Tardiphaga sp. 709: one gene and its partner. The protein of the gene in region 1 interacts with the protein of each later gene in a pairwise test. Links are inferred from orthologs where the notes say so. Each region holds a gene or a part of one and is shown in the gene's direction. Other genes may lie near its edges.

Region 1 (7,573 bases):
TTGCCGTTCTGCATCCGGCGAACCTCGGGATCCTTGCCGAGATTGCCGACCAAAATCACCTTGTTGACGCTACCCGCCATGCCACTCTCCTACGCTCGAACCTGAATTTGCTGATTGGGCGCCGGCGCAGGCCCTGGCCCGCGCGCAAACGCCGCTGATGATGGGACCCTATACGGTCCGCGCTCCCGCGCAGGCCCCCGCGACCGGGTTATCCACGATCTCTTATATGATCGTCCTCCCATATAACATGTTCCATTTTTGTTCTCAAGGACATCCCTTGGCGAACTGTTGGGCGACAACGAAGTACCGAGTCGTCGCTGTCGCGTCTGAGTCGAGCAATAGTGGAACCCGAAGGGAACCGCGCCCCGCCAAAATTCATATACCTTTCATTAACTTAGAAACGGCCAAACATCGAAGACGAGTGTGCTATTTGGGTGACGGACTTTTTGGCAGACTTGCGTATATTTCGATCACTGAATTGCATTTGGCGCTTGCGCCGGGACACGAGGCTTCGCCGACGCGAAGCAATTTTGGGGAGAATTCAAATGAAGAACTTTCTGTTGGGCACGGTTGCTCTGATCGCTCTGGGCGCTTCGGTTCCGGCAATGGCCGCTGACCTGGCTGCTCGTCCCTACACCAAGGCTCCGGCCTACGTTCCTGCCCCGATCTACAACTGGACCGGCTTCTACATCGGCGGTCACGTCGGCGGCGCGTTCAACGGTTCGAACGGCTTCGGCGGCACCACCGACAATTCGGATGGTCGTTTCCTCGGCGGTGTGCAGATCGGCTATGACTACCAGTTCGCTCCGAACTGGGTGTTCGGCATCGAAGGTCAGTACAGCTGGGTTGGTTCGAACAACACCAACGTCGCTTTCGTTCCGGCTGGCGTCACCTACAACCTGAACCAGAAGGGCCTCGCCTCGGTCACCGGTCGCATCGGTTACACTTGGGGTCCGGCACTGCTCTACGTGAAGGGCGGCTACGCTTACTCCGACTACAGCGAATCACTGGTCACGACTGTTGGCGCAGTTCCGGTTGCCTTCGCAGCTGGCACCAAGCATGACGGTTACACCGTCGGCGCCGGCCTCGAATACCTGTTCACCCAGAACTGGTCGGGCAAGGTCGAGTACCAGTACTATGACTTCGGCAAGACCACTTTCGCTGCTCCGTCGCCGGTTGGCATCATTGGCCTGTCGTCCCGCAACGACGAGCACACCGTCAAGGCTGGCCTGAACTACCGCTTCAACTGGGGTGGCCCGGTCGTCGCGAAGTACTGAGCTTCGCGCCTGATATCAGGCTCGTGACTACGGAAAGGTCGGCGGAAACGCCGGCCTTTTTCGTTTGGCTGGAAGCCCGGATTCCGGAGAGATAAGAGCTCGCCCATCGCCTGCGGTCGAATACTACCCACGACTGTAACGCGTGATTTTTCACGCAACCATTACGTTTGTTTTTCTCCGTTGCAAGGAAGGCACAGCCTCATCGCCTGAATCGCGCTAGAGTTGAAACACTCACAAGGGGAGCCATGCCATGAAGAAAATTCTGCTCGCATCCGCCGCCCTCGCTGTTCTCGGCTCGGCAACGTCCGCTTCTGCGGCCGATCTCGCAGCACGGCCCTACACCAAGGCGCCTCCGATCATTGCCGCCGTCTATGACTGGACCGGCTTCTATATCGGCGGCAACGGCGGTTGGGGAACGAGCCGCAAATGCTGGGACACGACCCAGGTTCTCGGTGTCGCGCTGGCCTTCAACGAAGGCTGCCATGACGCAAGCGGCGGCACGGCAGGCGGCCAGATCGGCTATCGCTGGCAGAGCGCTGCGTGGGTGTTCGGCCTGGAAGCACAAGGCAACTGGGCAGACTTCAAGGGCTCGAATGTCAGCCAGCTCGCACTCGGTACGACTGGCAACCGGTCCAAGATCGAAGCCTTCGGTCTGTTCACTGGCCAGATCGGTTACGCCTGGAACAACACCCTTCTTTACGTGAAGGGCGGCGCCGCCGTGACCAGCGACAAATATCGGGGCTACACCGTCCCCGGCAATGTCGTGTTCGACAACGCCAGCGAAACCCGCTGGGGCGGCACGGTCGGCGTCGGCCTGGAATATGGCTTCACGCCAAACTGGTCCTTCGCGGTCGAATACGACCATCTGTTCATGGAGACCAGCAGCAACAGCTTCACCGCTGTGACACTTCCTGTGACTTCGCGCATCGATCGCATCAGCCAGGACGTCGACGTGATCACCGCGCGCATCAACTACAAGTGGGGCGGTCCCGTTATCGCGAAATACTGAGAACTGCGACCACCTTCCCTCATTCCCGCAAACTTAGCCCGGCCACGCGCCGGGCTTTTTGCTGGCACCTCGCTCAGACTTAACGCGATCCCGATTGGCAGTTCGCTGCATGAGCCCGATACCGGAAGACCTGTCCTGCGCAGGCCGTTCGATTTGCAGCCTTGCCTCGCAACCCCTCCGCCAACAAACCGTTGATCGTTGCTGCGGAGCACTGGAAATCCGTCCTCGTTCTTCCTATGTTCCGATGACAATCAATCGGCGTTGATCCCGGCCCGGCCGGCGGTGCGCGCCTGGATGAGCGCGCCTCGCGCGCTGGGGAATTGCCTGTTATGGACGAGATCATCAAGGCCAAGCGGCAGCAGGCCGCCGCGAACATGCGCAGCATCACCATCCGCGGCGCGCGCGAGCACAATCTCAAGAATGTCGATCTGACCATCCCGCGCGACAAGCTGGTGGTGTTCACCGGCCTGTCCGGCTCCGGCAAATCGTCACTCGCCTTCGATACGATCTATGCCGAGGGCCAGCGCCGCTATGTGGAGTCGCTGTCGGCTTACGCCCGGCAATTCCTCGAGATGATGCAGAAGCCGGACGTCGACCAGATCGATGGGTTGTCGCCGGCCATCTCCATCGAGCAGAAGACCACGTCGAAGAACCCACGTTCGACCGTCGGCACCGTCACCGAGATCTACGACTATATGCGCCTGCTGTGGGCACGCGTCGGCATTCCCTATTCGCCGGCGACCGGCCTGCCGATCGAAAGCCAGACGGTGTCGATGATGGTCGACCGCGTGCTGGCGCTGCCGGAAGGCACGCGACTCTATCTGCTGGCGCCGGTGGTGCGCGGCCGCAAGGGCGAGTACCGCAAGGAGCTGGCCGAATATCTCAAGAAGGGCTTTCAGCGCGTCAAGATCGACGGCACCTTCCATGAACTCGCCGAAGCGCCCGTACTCGACAAGAAGTTTCCGCATGACATCGACGTCGTCGTCGACCGCATCGTGGTGCGTCCGGATATCGGCCAGCGCCTCGCGGAAAGTTTCGAGACGGCGCTGAAGCTCGCCGAAGGTCTTGCGGTCATTGAATATGCGGATGCGCCCGCAGCGCCTGCAGAAGAGATCCCCGCGAAGAAGACCGACAAGAAGGTCGCGAAGATTCACGACAAGACCGGCGCCGAACGCATTTTGTTTTCCGAGAAGTTCGCCTGCCCGGTGTCCGGTTTCACCATTCCGGAAATCGAGCCGCGTCTGTTCTCCTTCAACAACCCCTATGGTGCCTGTCCGAAATGCGGCGGCCTTGGTGTCGAGCAGACCATCGATGCGGACCTCGTCATTCCCGACAAGGAACTGACGCTGCGCAAGGGCGCCATCGCGCCATGGGCGAAGTCGTCGTCGCCCTATTACGTGCAGACGCTGACAGCGCTCGGCAAGTTCTACAAGTTCACCCTCGACACCAAGTGGAAGGACCTGCCGAAGAAGACGCAGAACGCCATCCTGCACGGCTCCGGCGATGACGAGATCAAGTTCTCCTATGAAGACGGCGTGCGCTCCTACGACACCAAGAAGCCGTTCGAGGGCGTCGTCACCAATATCGACCGCCGCTTCCGCGAGACCGAAAGCGAATGGGCGCGCGAAGAACTCGGCAAGTATTTTTCCGACGTGCCCTGCGATGCCTGCGAGGGTTATCGACTGAAGCCCGAAGCGCTCAGTGTGAAGATCGGCGGCAAGCATATCGGCAACATCTCGGAAATGTCGGTGCGCAAGGCCGGCGACTGGTTCGAGACCGTGCCGGATCTGCTCAACAAGCAGCAGAACGAGATCGCCGTCCGCATCCTCAAGGAAATCCGCGAGCGCCTCTCCTTCCTGCTCGATGTCGGCCTCAACTATCTCACGCTGGCGCGCTCATCCGGCACGCTGTCCGGCGGCGAGAGCCAGCGCATTCGCCTGGCGTCGCAGATCGGCTCGGGCCTCACCGGCGTGCTCTATGTGCTCGACGAGCCGTCGATCGGCCTGCATCAGCGCGACAATGCGCGGCTGCTCGACACGCTGCGGCGGCTGCGCGATCTCGGCAATACCGTGATCGTGGTCGAGCATGACGAGGACGCGGTGATCGCGGCCGACTACGTCGTCGATGTCGGCCCCGGCGCCGGCACCCATGGCGGCAATATCGTCGCCCAGGGTACGCCCCAGGAGGTGATGAAGAATCCGAAGTCGCTGACCGGAAAATATCTCACCGGCGAAATGTCGGTGCCGGTGCCGGAGCGCCGACCGCCGAACCATCGCCGCACCATCAAGGTCATCAATGCGCGTGGCAACAATCTCAAGAACGTCTCGGCGGAAGTCCCGCTCGGCCTGTTCACCGCAGTGACCGGCGTCTCCGGCGGCGGCAAGTCGACGCTGCTGATCGACACGCTCTACAAGGCCATCGCGCGCAAGCTCAACGGCGCCAGCGAAGGCGCCGCACCGCATGACCGCATCGAAGGCCTGGAGCATATCGACAAGATCATCGAGATCGACCAGTCGCCGATCGGCCGCACGCCGCGTTCCAATCCGGCGACCTATACCGGCGCCTTCACGCCGATCCGCGAATGGTTCGCCGGCCTGCCGGAATCCAAGGCGCGCGGCTATGAGGCCGGCCGCTTCTCGTTCAACGTCAAGGGCGGTCGCTGCGAGGCCTGCCAGGGCGACGGCGTCATCAAGATCGAGATGCACTTCCTGCCCGACGTCTATGTCACCTGCGACACCTGCAAGGGCAAGCGCTACAACCGCGAGACGCTCGAAGTCCTGTTCAAGGGCAAGTCGATCGCCGACGTGCTCGACATGACCGTGGAAGAAGCCGCCGACTTCTTCAAGGCGGTGCCGCGCGTGCGCGAGACCTTCAAGACGCTGCATCGCGTTGGACTGGATTACATCCATGTCGGCCAGCAGGCGACGACGCTATCCGGCGGCGAAGCGCAGCGCGTGAAGCTCGCCAAGGAGCTGAGCAAGCGCGCGACCGGCCGCACGCTCTACATTCTCGACGAGCCGACCACGGGACTCCACTTCCACGACGTCGCCAAACTGCTGGAAGTGCTGCATGAGCTGGTGGCACAGGGCAATACGGTGGTGGTGATCGAGCACAATCTTGAAGTCATCAAGACCGCCGACTGGGTCATCGACCTCGGCCCCGAAGGCGGCGACGGCGGCGGCGAAATCGTCGCCTGGGGCCCGCCGGAAGATATCGTCAAGGCACCACGCAGCTACACGGGCAAGTTTTTGAAGCCGGTGCTGGAGAAGGCTGGGAAGCCGAAGAAGCGGAAGGCGACGAGCGAAGCGGCGGAGTAGAATTGACTGCAGTCGCCGCTGAATATTGCCGTCATATATTTGGAGAATTCAATGTTTGACTTTCTTCCGCAGCAACCGGTTGCTGCCGATGAGGCTAGCGCAATCTCGGAAAAAGTCTGGAAATCAATTAAAGCCATTCTTCAAAAGACGCCACTGCCAAAAACCTTCTATCACTATACAGACGCTGCTGGACTCAAGGGAATTGTGGAAAGCGGTTCGTTGCGGGCAACACACATCGCCTTCATGAATGATGCAAGCGAGTATCTGCATGCGATCTCGCTATTGACCGATAGTATTCGCGCAGCAAGAACACGCCCACTTAGCGTGCTGCAAATAAAACTCCTTGACGAGATCGAAGAGCCAGTAGCGCTAACACTGCCACAGAATTCTGCGCCATACTTTGTGACTTGCTTCTCGTCAGCCGAAAATAGTTTGAACCAATGGCGCGCCTATGGTCGCGGCGAGGGTGGGTTTTGTATCGGATTTGATGCGGCTCAGTTGAACGCTCGATCAAATGATGGATACTTCTTCATCTCACCTGCGATTTACGATCCGAATGAGCAGGCCCAATGGGTGTCTGAATTTCTTGACTGGGCGCTCGCCGAATACCCGAAAATTGCAACGAACCATATCGAAGATGAAGAAGACCATAGGAAGCGGTGGGCTCATACGCTTTTGTGGCTAGCAACAGCCGCAGCTCCGATTATGAAGAATCCGTCCTTTGCTGAGGAACAAGAGTGGCGACTGATACATATTCTTCAATCGAAATGGGACGTGAGATTTTTACCTAAGCTGACCGGTCTTGTGCCTTACGTCGAATTAAAGTTGGGCGCTCCTCAATCCACATCATCTTCGGATCAAGAGCATCGGCTAGGCAAGCCTCTTCCAGATAAAATTCCTATCACTGTTCTTTGGTCTGGCCCCGGTCGAGCAACTGACGTTTCGCTCTTGGCTGGAAGAACTCTTCTAGAACAACTCAACTACGACGGCGTTCGCTTAGAATCATCTAAAATTCCATTTAGGGTTGGATAGATAATTAGCAAGCGTAGTCCGGATGAGCGAAGCAAGATCCGGGACTATTCAACGCGGCAGTCTCCCACATATTGCAGCTCTCATGCGGGCTCTACGCCCCCTCACCTCAGCCCCGTCCCGTGACACCTCTGGCACTTCACCACCTTCTCGCCCTTCTTCAGCAGGCCCTTGCCCTCGCAATTCTTGCACTTCTGCTTCTTCTTGGTGTTGGGGCCTTTCTGGTTCGGTCTATCGTCTGCCATCAAGGCCTCCTGCGCGTGATATGAAACGGGAATGACGGGCTTAGCACGCTTGCGTGCAGCTCGTGCATCGTTTCGCCGCGCGGATGTGGGTTGAAAAGCGGGTCTGATGGGATCATCCTTCAGACGGGTCGCATATCGGCCACGACTCAGACGAGAACCAGCCCGTGACCGACATTGCCAAACACCCAGCCAGGACCCCAGCCACCTCCCCGCCCGCCAGCCATGCCCTATAAGCTCGCCATCTTCGATATGGACGGCACGCTGTCCGACAGCTTTTCGTGGTTCCTCAGCGTCATCAATTCCGTCGCCGACAAGCACAAGTTTCAGCGCGTCGAACGCGACCGCATCGATGAGCTGCGGAGCGTCGGTGCCGGCGAACTGATCCGGCTACTCGGTGTCGCCAAATGGCGGATCCCGCTGATCGCGCGCGACATGCGCAAGCGCAAGGCGCAGCAGATCGATCGCATCAATCTGTTTCCCGGCGTCGATCGCATGTTCTGTGAATTGAAGGCGCGCGGCATAACGATCGCCATCGTCAGTTCGGATAGCGAGGATAACGTCCGTGCCGTGCTCGGCGGTCTCGATCAGCACGTCGCCTATTTCGCCTGCGGCGCCGGCCTGTTCGGCAAGACGGCCAAATTCCAGCGCATCCTTGAGCTCACCGGCATCTCTGTCGATGACACGATCAGCATCGGC
Region 2 (7,630 bases), 4.7 Mb from region 1 along the record:
CCAGAGCGCTAGGTTTCCGTTGCCATTGCTCAATATCGACTTCGCGTAGGCTTTCGTGGTGCAGTCCATCGGATAGCCGGTTTCCACCGGTCGGTAGTTGATGGGCATCGCTTCGGCGGATCCCTCAACATCGCCACAGATCTTTGTAAGATTATCCGTAATGACCCACATATTCATCTCAAGCGCGTCACGGTACAACGGGAGCAACGTCAGGACGGGACCTGCACTTGAAAAACTCAAATTGAGCAGATCGTCGACAATGGTGGTGGCCTGACTGACGGCTTTATTGGCAAAAATAGCTGCTTTTGCAGACGCTGAGATCACCGGAAGCTCACCTATGAGCTTGTCACGAATGCTTGCGAGTTGAGCGTTACTTCTTTCATTGAACAATGAACTCAATGCGAGCCTGTACAATGCATAATCGAGGCGAGCCATCTTCTCATCGAAGAATTGGCACACCGCCGGTTCGGGAAATGACGTCGCTTCATAGCTGCCTATCTTTGTAACGGCAGCCTCTATCCATTTTTCGTTCTTTGAATTGGTGTAAAGACACGCATAGCTTTCATAAGCTATTGCCAGAGCAGATTGCAGATTCCCGGCTATTGCAGACTTATCGATCTCATTGTGGCTACCCTGTCGGGCAGCAGCCAATAAAACGCCGATCAGCATGTATGATCGAAACAAGCGATGACTTTTAGTATGTGCGACGAAGAGGACATAATCCTCGACATCTGCAATGACACCGCCTCGTCGATTGATCTCCGCGCACCCCGTCAGCATCGACGCCACCAGAACAAGCGCCGTCATTCGCGCAGTAAAGCGCGTCGCGAATCCTGAAAACATGATCGCCCCCAAGCAAATCTTCGATTTGTAATGAGGTGAAGCTCGCCAGATTCGCGGCACATCCCGTAGTTGATATTTATCAGGGCATTTCTTTTGATTGATTTATCCACATCAATCGCTTTTGGGTTGAGTGTCCATTCGCGCACCTGGCGCAGCACGGCGGCGCCCGTTGCTTCGTCGAGATACCGACTGTCGCCGAAAATCGTCGCCGACCAGCTGTTCGAGAAATCACCCTGGAGCCCGAAGGCGGCTCGCCGATCAGGCGAACGACCGGCTCGATCCTGTTCAAGGGCAATGCGGTGCGGCCGCTATAGCAGTCGCATTCGCCCTCCGATCCTTCGCCTGCTTATTGAACGTATCAGCCACTGCACTCGACAAAGGCGTGGCATCGCGGCAGGACATATAGTCTCCTGAAGCTGGTCCTGTTGACTCGATTGATCCCACTTGCGGCGTCGAATGGCGCATTGCGGAGATAGTGCATGCGATATTCGACCGATGATCTGCGCGCGGCTGTCACAGCCGGCGTGCTTCCTTCCACGCAGCTCGACGCCCTGCTGGCTTTCCTCACGGCGCGTGTGCCGGAGCAGCCGGCGGCCGGGCCCAAATTCGATGTCGTGCATTTGCTCTGGTATGCCGGCGCGCTGGTGGTGATATCAGCCATGGGGCTGTTCTCGACGCTGGCGTTTTCGCAAATGGGCGGACCGGCGCTGACCGCCACTGCACTTGTCTATGCCGGCCTGTTCACCGCCGCCGGGAACTATCTCTGGACGGTCAAGAAACTGCGCACACCGGGTGGTCTGCTGATCGCGGTCGCCGTGGCGATGACGCCGCTCGCCGTGTTCGGCATACAGGATGCCTACGGCGCCTGGACCGAGTTCGGCAAGCCGGCGGCGATGCGCGACTTCTATGTCTGGATCAAGGGCAGCTTCGTCTTCATGGAGCTTGCAACCATCGCTGCAGCCATCGTGGCACTGCAATTCTATCGCTTTCCCTTCATCGTCTTCATCATGGCGGTCGCACTGTGGTTCCTGTCGATGGACGTCGTGCCCTGGATCACCGGTGCGGGCTACGGCAACTGGGAAATGTCGCGCAAGATTTCGGTCTGGTTCGGCCTCGGCATTCTGGTTGCTGCGGTGATCGTCAACCTGCGCCAGCGCAGCGGCGATTTCGCATTCTGGCTTTATCTGTTCGGCGTGCTGACATTCTGGGGCGGCATCACCGCCACGTCGAACGGCACCAATCTCGACAAGGCGCTATACTGCCTGCTGAATGTCGGCTTCCTGCTGATCTCGGTCGCCTTGTCGCGGCGGGTGTTCGCGGTGTTCGGCACCATCGGCATTGCCATCTATCTCGGCGACCTCGCCGAGAAGATCTTCAAGGATTCAATGCTGTTCCCGTTCGCGCTGTCGCTGATCGGCATCGGCATCATTGCGCTGGGGCTGTATGTCCATCGCCACCAGCGCGACATCGGCACCTGGGTCGATGCGCGCCTGCCTGAATCGCTCAAGCGCCTGCGGGCGGAACCGGTCGCCGGACAGGCTTGACGAGGCCGGCCCTGCAGACGGGAAGCAGGGCGGCAAGCCTCGTCCCTTGAATCCACCATTCCGTTCAGGCATCCTTGCAATCAAGAATAGTATTCAAGGGAGGCTGCCATGGCGTTGTCGCGTCGGACCGTTCTGTTGTCGCTGGCCCTGTCGCTCGCCGTCGTGCTGCCAGTCAGCGCTGCCAGCTTCCTCGTCAGGCTCGATCCCGACAAGGATGGCACCGTCGACATGGCCGAGGCCAAGGCCGCCGCCGGCAAACTGTTCGACCTGCTCGACCGCGACAAGGACGGCACGCTGGACGCCAGGGAGCTACGCGGCCGCATGAGCAAGAGCGAATTCGCAGCGGCCAATCCGGACAATGACGGCACGCTCGACAAGGCGGAATATCTCGCCGTGGTGGAAACCCGGTTCCGCGCGGCAAACCCCGATAATGACGGCACCATCGACGCCAGAGAATTCGCCACGCCAGCCGGCAAGAAGCTGTTGAAGCTGCTGAAATAGGGCCCTTTTATCGTCACCGGACTCGCCCCATATTCCGCCCATGGCGAAGAAACCCGACTCTCCGAAAAAGCCCACAAAATCAATCAAGACACCCGCCGCCAAGCCTGGCGCCGGCCGTCCCGACGTCAAGCCGATCGGGCCCGCGCTGGCGGAATTGCTGAATCCCGCAATTAATCGCGGCGATGCCGGCATGGGCTCGGGCACCGGCTTGCAGCCGCCGCCGAGTAATTCCTTCGAGCGCCGCTCCGGCGGCGAGGCCGCGGTGCATCGCGCGCGCAAATCCACGCCGAAGAAGTTCGAGGGCGACGAGGGCATGCGCCCGACGCCGCTGCAGCCGTTTCCGCAGCCGGTTGTCGCGCCCTATGCGCCGCGGCTGAGCGAGCAGAAGGGTCTCGAGGAGGCGCCGCAGGCCAATTACAACACCTCGGCGGCGATCCCGACGCTGGATCCGGAACTGGCCAGGCAGCTCGGCTACACCACCGAGGAGGACGACGCCGCGGCAATGGCGCGCCCGCCGCGCAACAAGATGGAAGCCTTGGGCGTGCAGGCCACCGCCGATGCGCTGGAAGCGCTGGTGCGCGATGGCCGCCCGGAATTCAAGGACCAGAAAGTGTGGACGCCGCACCGTCCGCCGCGTCCGGAGAAATCCGAAGGCGGCGTGCGCTTCGAGCTGAAGTCGGAATATGAGCCGAAGGGCGACCAGCCCACCGCGATCAAGGAACTGGTCGAGGGCATCGAGCGCAACGACCGCACGCAGGTTCTGCTCGGCGTCACCGGCTCCGGCAAGACCTACACAATGGCCAAGGTGATCGAGGCCACGCAGCGCCCGGCGATCATTCTCGCGCCGAACAAGACGCTGGCCGCGCAGCTCTATGGCGAGTTCAAGAACTTCTTCCCCGACAACGCGGTCGAATATTTCGTCAGCTATTACGACTACTACCAGCCGGAAGCCTACGTTCCGCGCACCGACACCTATATCGAGAAAGACTCGTCGATCAACGAGCAGATCGACCGCATGCGCCATTCGGCGACGCGCGCCCTGCTCGAGCGCGACGACGTCATCATCGTGGCGTCGGTGTCGTGCATCTACGGTATCGGCTCGGTGGAAACCTATACCGCGATGACCTTCGCGCTGAAAAAGGACGAGCGCATCGACCAGCGCCAGCTCATCGCCGACCTCGTAGCGCTACAATACAAGCGCACGCAACACGATTTCACCCGCGGCACCTTCCGCGTGCGCGGTGACGTCATCGACATCTTCCCGGCGCACTATGAAGACCGCGCCTGGCGCGTGAACCTGTTCGGCGACACCGTGGAGAGCATCGAGGAGTTCGATCCGCTCACCGGCCACAAGCAGGACGAGCTCGAATTCATCAAGATCTACGCCAACTCGCATTACGTGACGCCGCGGCCGACGTTGATCCAGGCGATGAAATCGATCAAGGAAGAGCTGAAGTGGCGGCTCGACCAGTTGCACAATCAGGGCCGCCTGCTGGAAGCGCAGCGCCTCGAGCAGCGCACCACCTTCGATCTCGAAATGATGGAAGCCACCGGATCGTGCGCCGGCATCGAGAACTATTCGCGCTATCTCACCGGCCGCCGGCCCGGCGAGCCGCCGCCGACTTTGTTCGAATATGTGCCGGACAATGCGCTGGTCTTCGCCGACGAGAGCCACGTCACGGTGCCGCAGATCGGCGGCATGTTCAAAGGCGACTTCCGCCGCAAGGCGACGCTGGCGGAATACGGCTTCCGCCTGCCCTCCTGCATGGACAACCGCCCGCTGCGCTTCGAGGAATGGGACATGATGCGCCCGCAATCCGTCGCGGTGTCGGCGACGCCGTCCGGCTGGGAGCTGCAGGAATCCGGCGGCGTGTTCGTCGAGCAGGTCATTCGCCCCACCGGCCTGATCGACCCGCCAATCAATATCCGCCCGGCGCGCACCCAGGTCGACGATCTCTTGGGCGAAGTCCGCGCCACCGCGGCCCAGGGCTATCGTTCCCTGATCACCGTGCTCACCAAGCGCATGGCCGAAGACCTGACAGAGTTCCTGCATGAGCAGGGCATTCGCGTGCGCTACATGCACTCGGACATCGACACCATCGAGCGCATCGAGATCATCCGCGACTTGCGCCTTGGCGCGTTCGACGCGCTGGTCGGCATCAATCTCCTCCGCGAAGGCCTCGACATTCCCGAATGCGCGCTGGTCGCCGTGCTCGACGCCGACAAGGAAGGCTTCCTGCGCTCGGAGACCTCGCTGATCCAGACCATCGGCCGCGCCGCGCGTAACGTCGACGGCCGCGTCATTCTCTATGCCGACCAGATGACCGGTTCGATGACGCGCGCCATCGCCGAAACCGATCGCCGCCGCGAGAAGCAGGTCGAATACAACACGCTGCACGGCATCACGCCGGAGAGCGTGAAGAAGTCGATCGGCGACATCATGAACTCGGTCTATGAAGGCGACCGCGTGCTGGTGGATATCGGCGGCGGCATGGCCGAGGACGCCATCACCATCGGGCACAATTTCGAAGCCGTGCTGGCCGATCTGGAAGTGCGGATGCGCGAGGCCGCGGCCGACCTGAACTTCGAGGAAGCCGCGCGCCTGCGCGACGAGGTCAAGCGCCTGCGCGCCACCGAACTCGCCGTGGTCGACGATCCCACCGTCAAGCAGCGCGGCGTCGCCGCGCGCGGCGGCGCCTATAAGGGCGAGAAGAAATACGGCGACGCCGCCAACCTGCCCGCGCGTCTCGACAAGGCCGCGCAAGGCAAGGCACGCGGCAAATACGGCAAGAGTTCATCAGCGGGCGGCGCATCGTCGAAAGTGCACAAGCCGGGGCTCGACGAGATGGGCATCGCGAACTGGCATGAAGTGAAGCCGGCTCGCGGCAAGGAAGTGCAGCGCCCGCGCAAGCCGACACTGGACGAGATGGGACCCGGCACCGAGAGCAAGATCTTCCAGCCGAAGAATTCGCGCGAGTCCGGACCGGAGTTTGGACCGGCGCCAAGATCAACCGGCGGCGCGCCGGGGCATCGGGGCGGGTGGAAGAAGAGGTAGCTACGCTCTTCTCCTGGCCACACGAACGGACCGCAGTGTCCCCTCTCCCCTCGCGGGAGAGGTCAGGGAGGGGCGCAGCCGCGAGTGAAGGCCGATGTAACCGCGCTTCACGCATCGCATTGAACGACGAGCATCTCGCGGCGACCGATCCCGCGCCTGACCGCGGCCGTCGAGCCCCACCGCACAAAATATCAGAAGGGCTACTTATCCACGTTATCCTAGTTATCCACCATATCGGTGGGAATCGGGTGTAACGGCACGATTCCCTTGCGTGGAGTCCGCAAATCACCGACAGATTCTCTACCCCCTGATTGTTCTCCATGAATTTCAAATGGAGAGCTGTGACATGCCCGAACCTACTAAGTTTGAAGTTAAGTTCATTGGCCTGAGTATTTCCGCTGAAGGTGCGCTCGGTATTGTGGCCGCCGTTGTCGTGTTCTTCGGGGCCATCGCGTTCTACAAATACCTATGAAACCGCGAGAACAGACGGTCGCCTTGGTGAAAGAGCTGACCCAGTTGCGGGGGCGAATAATCACCTCGTATGCCCAAGTAGAATTCCTGCTCGCCGACTTCTCGGTGAAGATTAACGTCGATTTCCCTTATCGAATAAAGGACCGCATCAAAGCAGCGAAGAAAATCGTCGAGCGGCCCGAGTACGCGTCCTACCGCGAAGAGATGATCAAGATTTGCGACGAACTGTTGGAGTATGACGAGGCAAGACACCTCATGGCACACGGCATGGTGAAATTGACCGCCGACCCTCAGGGCAATCACGATATCGAGTTCAGGCTGTACCGGCAGACTCGCAAAGAAACATTCGAGCTTGTCGAGGTACATTCCAGCGTTGCTCGGATGAGGGCAGCCGCCAATGAGATCACGGCCTATGTAGGTCGCGCGGTTGACCTGTTCCGGCGCATTTACAAGGAAATGAAATTGGAATGACCACTTATTCTTTAGGATGCGCTGCATCCTCGCAATTAATATTGACACAATTCCTATAAGACTATATGCTCCTCCTCGTCCTGTTCATGAGGGGCGCTTCTCGAGGGCGCTTTCGGAGTGGAGCAGGATACGGCGCCTGCGGACGTGCCTCGCAAGCACGGACTCGGGAGGTCCGGGGTCACCGTCCTGGCCCACTACGGGGCTGCGCCGGAAACGGCTGGACGGGTGCGGGTGAAGGCAGGCGAAAGCCTGTCCGGAACGGAGGACTTATTAGTCCTGCCCAGTACCCGGAAGCACGGTCCCTGGAACAGAAATCGCCGTGATGGAGCGCCGCAAGGCGTTGCGCTGCAGAAGGCGAGGCGTCGCAGCCGAGCCGGATGTGGCGACACTACCCAAGGTGCGCCTTGCGGCGCTCCATTCCCCTCAGTTTTCGAGGGGACGACCACAGCTCACCTCGGGGCTTTCGCCCGCGAGAACGATGTCGCGTGGCTGTTTGACATGTACATCCGAGCGAACGACGGCGGGCTTCTCCCGCGTCGTTACTTCCCAGCCGGCGGCGCGACGTCGGCGACCTGGCCGCTGCGCTTCAGCGCCTCGGCGACGAAGCCCGAGGCCTTCATCTCCTCGACAAAGGCGGCAAGATAGGCAACACCAGCCGTGCGCGGTCTGTCGGCGATGCGCGGCATGGCCATCGCCTGCTGGATCTCCTGGAAATGCCCGGACATCACGCGCATTTCCGGATGGT

Evidence for each region.
Region 2: the proteins of uvrA (region 1) and uvrB interact in binary tests that used the Escherichia coli proteins (3 or more experiments, as listed by UniProt). The link is inferred for Tardiphaga sp. 709 from one-to-one orthologs.

The regions. Positions count from the first base shown.
Region 1 is NZ_CP135529.1:162,995-170,567, reverse strand. Bases 2,303-5,803 are described here. They hold uvrA (excinuclease ABC subunit UvrA), read left to right. Parts: upstream 2,303-2,615; coding sequence 2,616-5,603; downstream 5,604-5,803. Other genes in these bases: RSO67_RS00825 (DUF2971 domain-containing protein), read left to right, coding at 5,655-5,803. Also shown: RSO67_RS00845 (single-stranded DNA-binding protein), read right to left, coding at 1-80; RSO67_RS00840 (porin family protein), read left to right, coding at 546-1,277; RSO67_RS00835 (outer membrane protein), read left to right, coding at 1,528-2,286; more of RSO67_RS00825, read left to right, coding at 5,804-6,635; RSO67_RS00820 (hypothetical protein), read right to left, coding at 6,737-6,877; RSO67_RS00815 (HAD-IA family hydrolase), read left to right, coding at 7,100-7,573. UniProt on the Escherichia coli protein: The UvrABC repair system catalyzes the recognition and processing of DNA lesions. UvrA is an ATPase and a DNA-binding protein. A damage recognition complex composed of 2 UvrA and 2 UvrB subunits scans DNA for abnormalities.
Region 2 is NZ_CP135529.1:4,912,076-4,919,705, reverse strand. What follows is about bases 2,586-6,143. They hold uvrB (excinuclease ABC subunit UvrB), read left to right. Parts: upstream 2,586-2,928; coding sequence 2,929-5,943; downstream 5,944-6,143. Other genes in these bases: RSO67_RS23885 (EF-hand domain-containing protein), read left to right, coding at 2,586-2,888. In the rest of the region: RSO67_RS23895 (hypothetical protein), read right to left, coding at 1-843; RSO67_RS23890 (hypothetical protein), read left to right, coding at 1,323-2,387; more of RSO67_RS23885, read left to right, coding at 2,496-2,585; RSO67_RS23875 (hypothetical protein), read left to right, coding at 6,290-6,415; RSO67_RS23870 (hypothetical protein), read left to right, coding at 6,442-6,885; RSO67_RS23865 (ABC transporter substrate-binding protein), read right to left, coding at 7,425-7,630. UniProt on the Escherichia coli protein: The UvrABC repair system catalyzes the recognition and processing of DNA lesions. A damage recognition complex composed of 2 UvrA and 2 UvrB subunits scans DNA for abnormalities.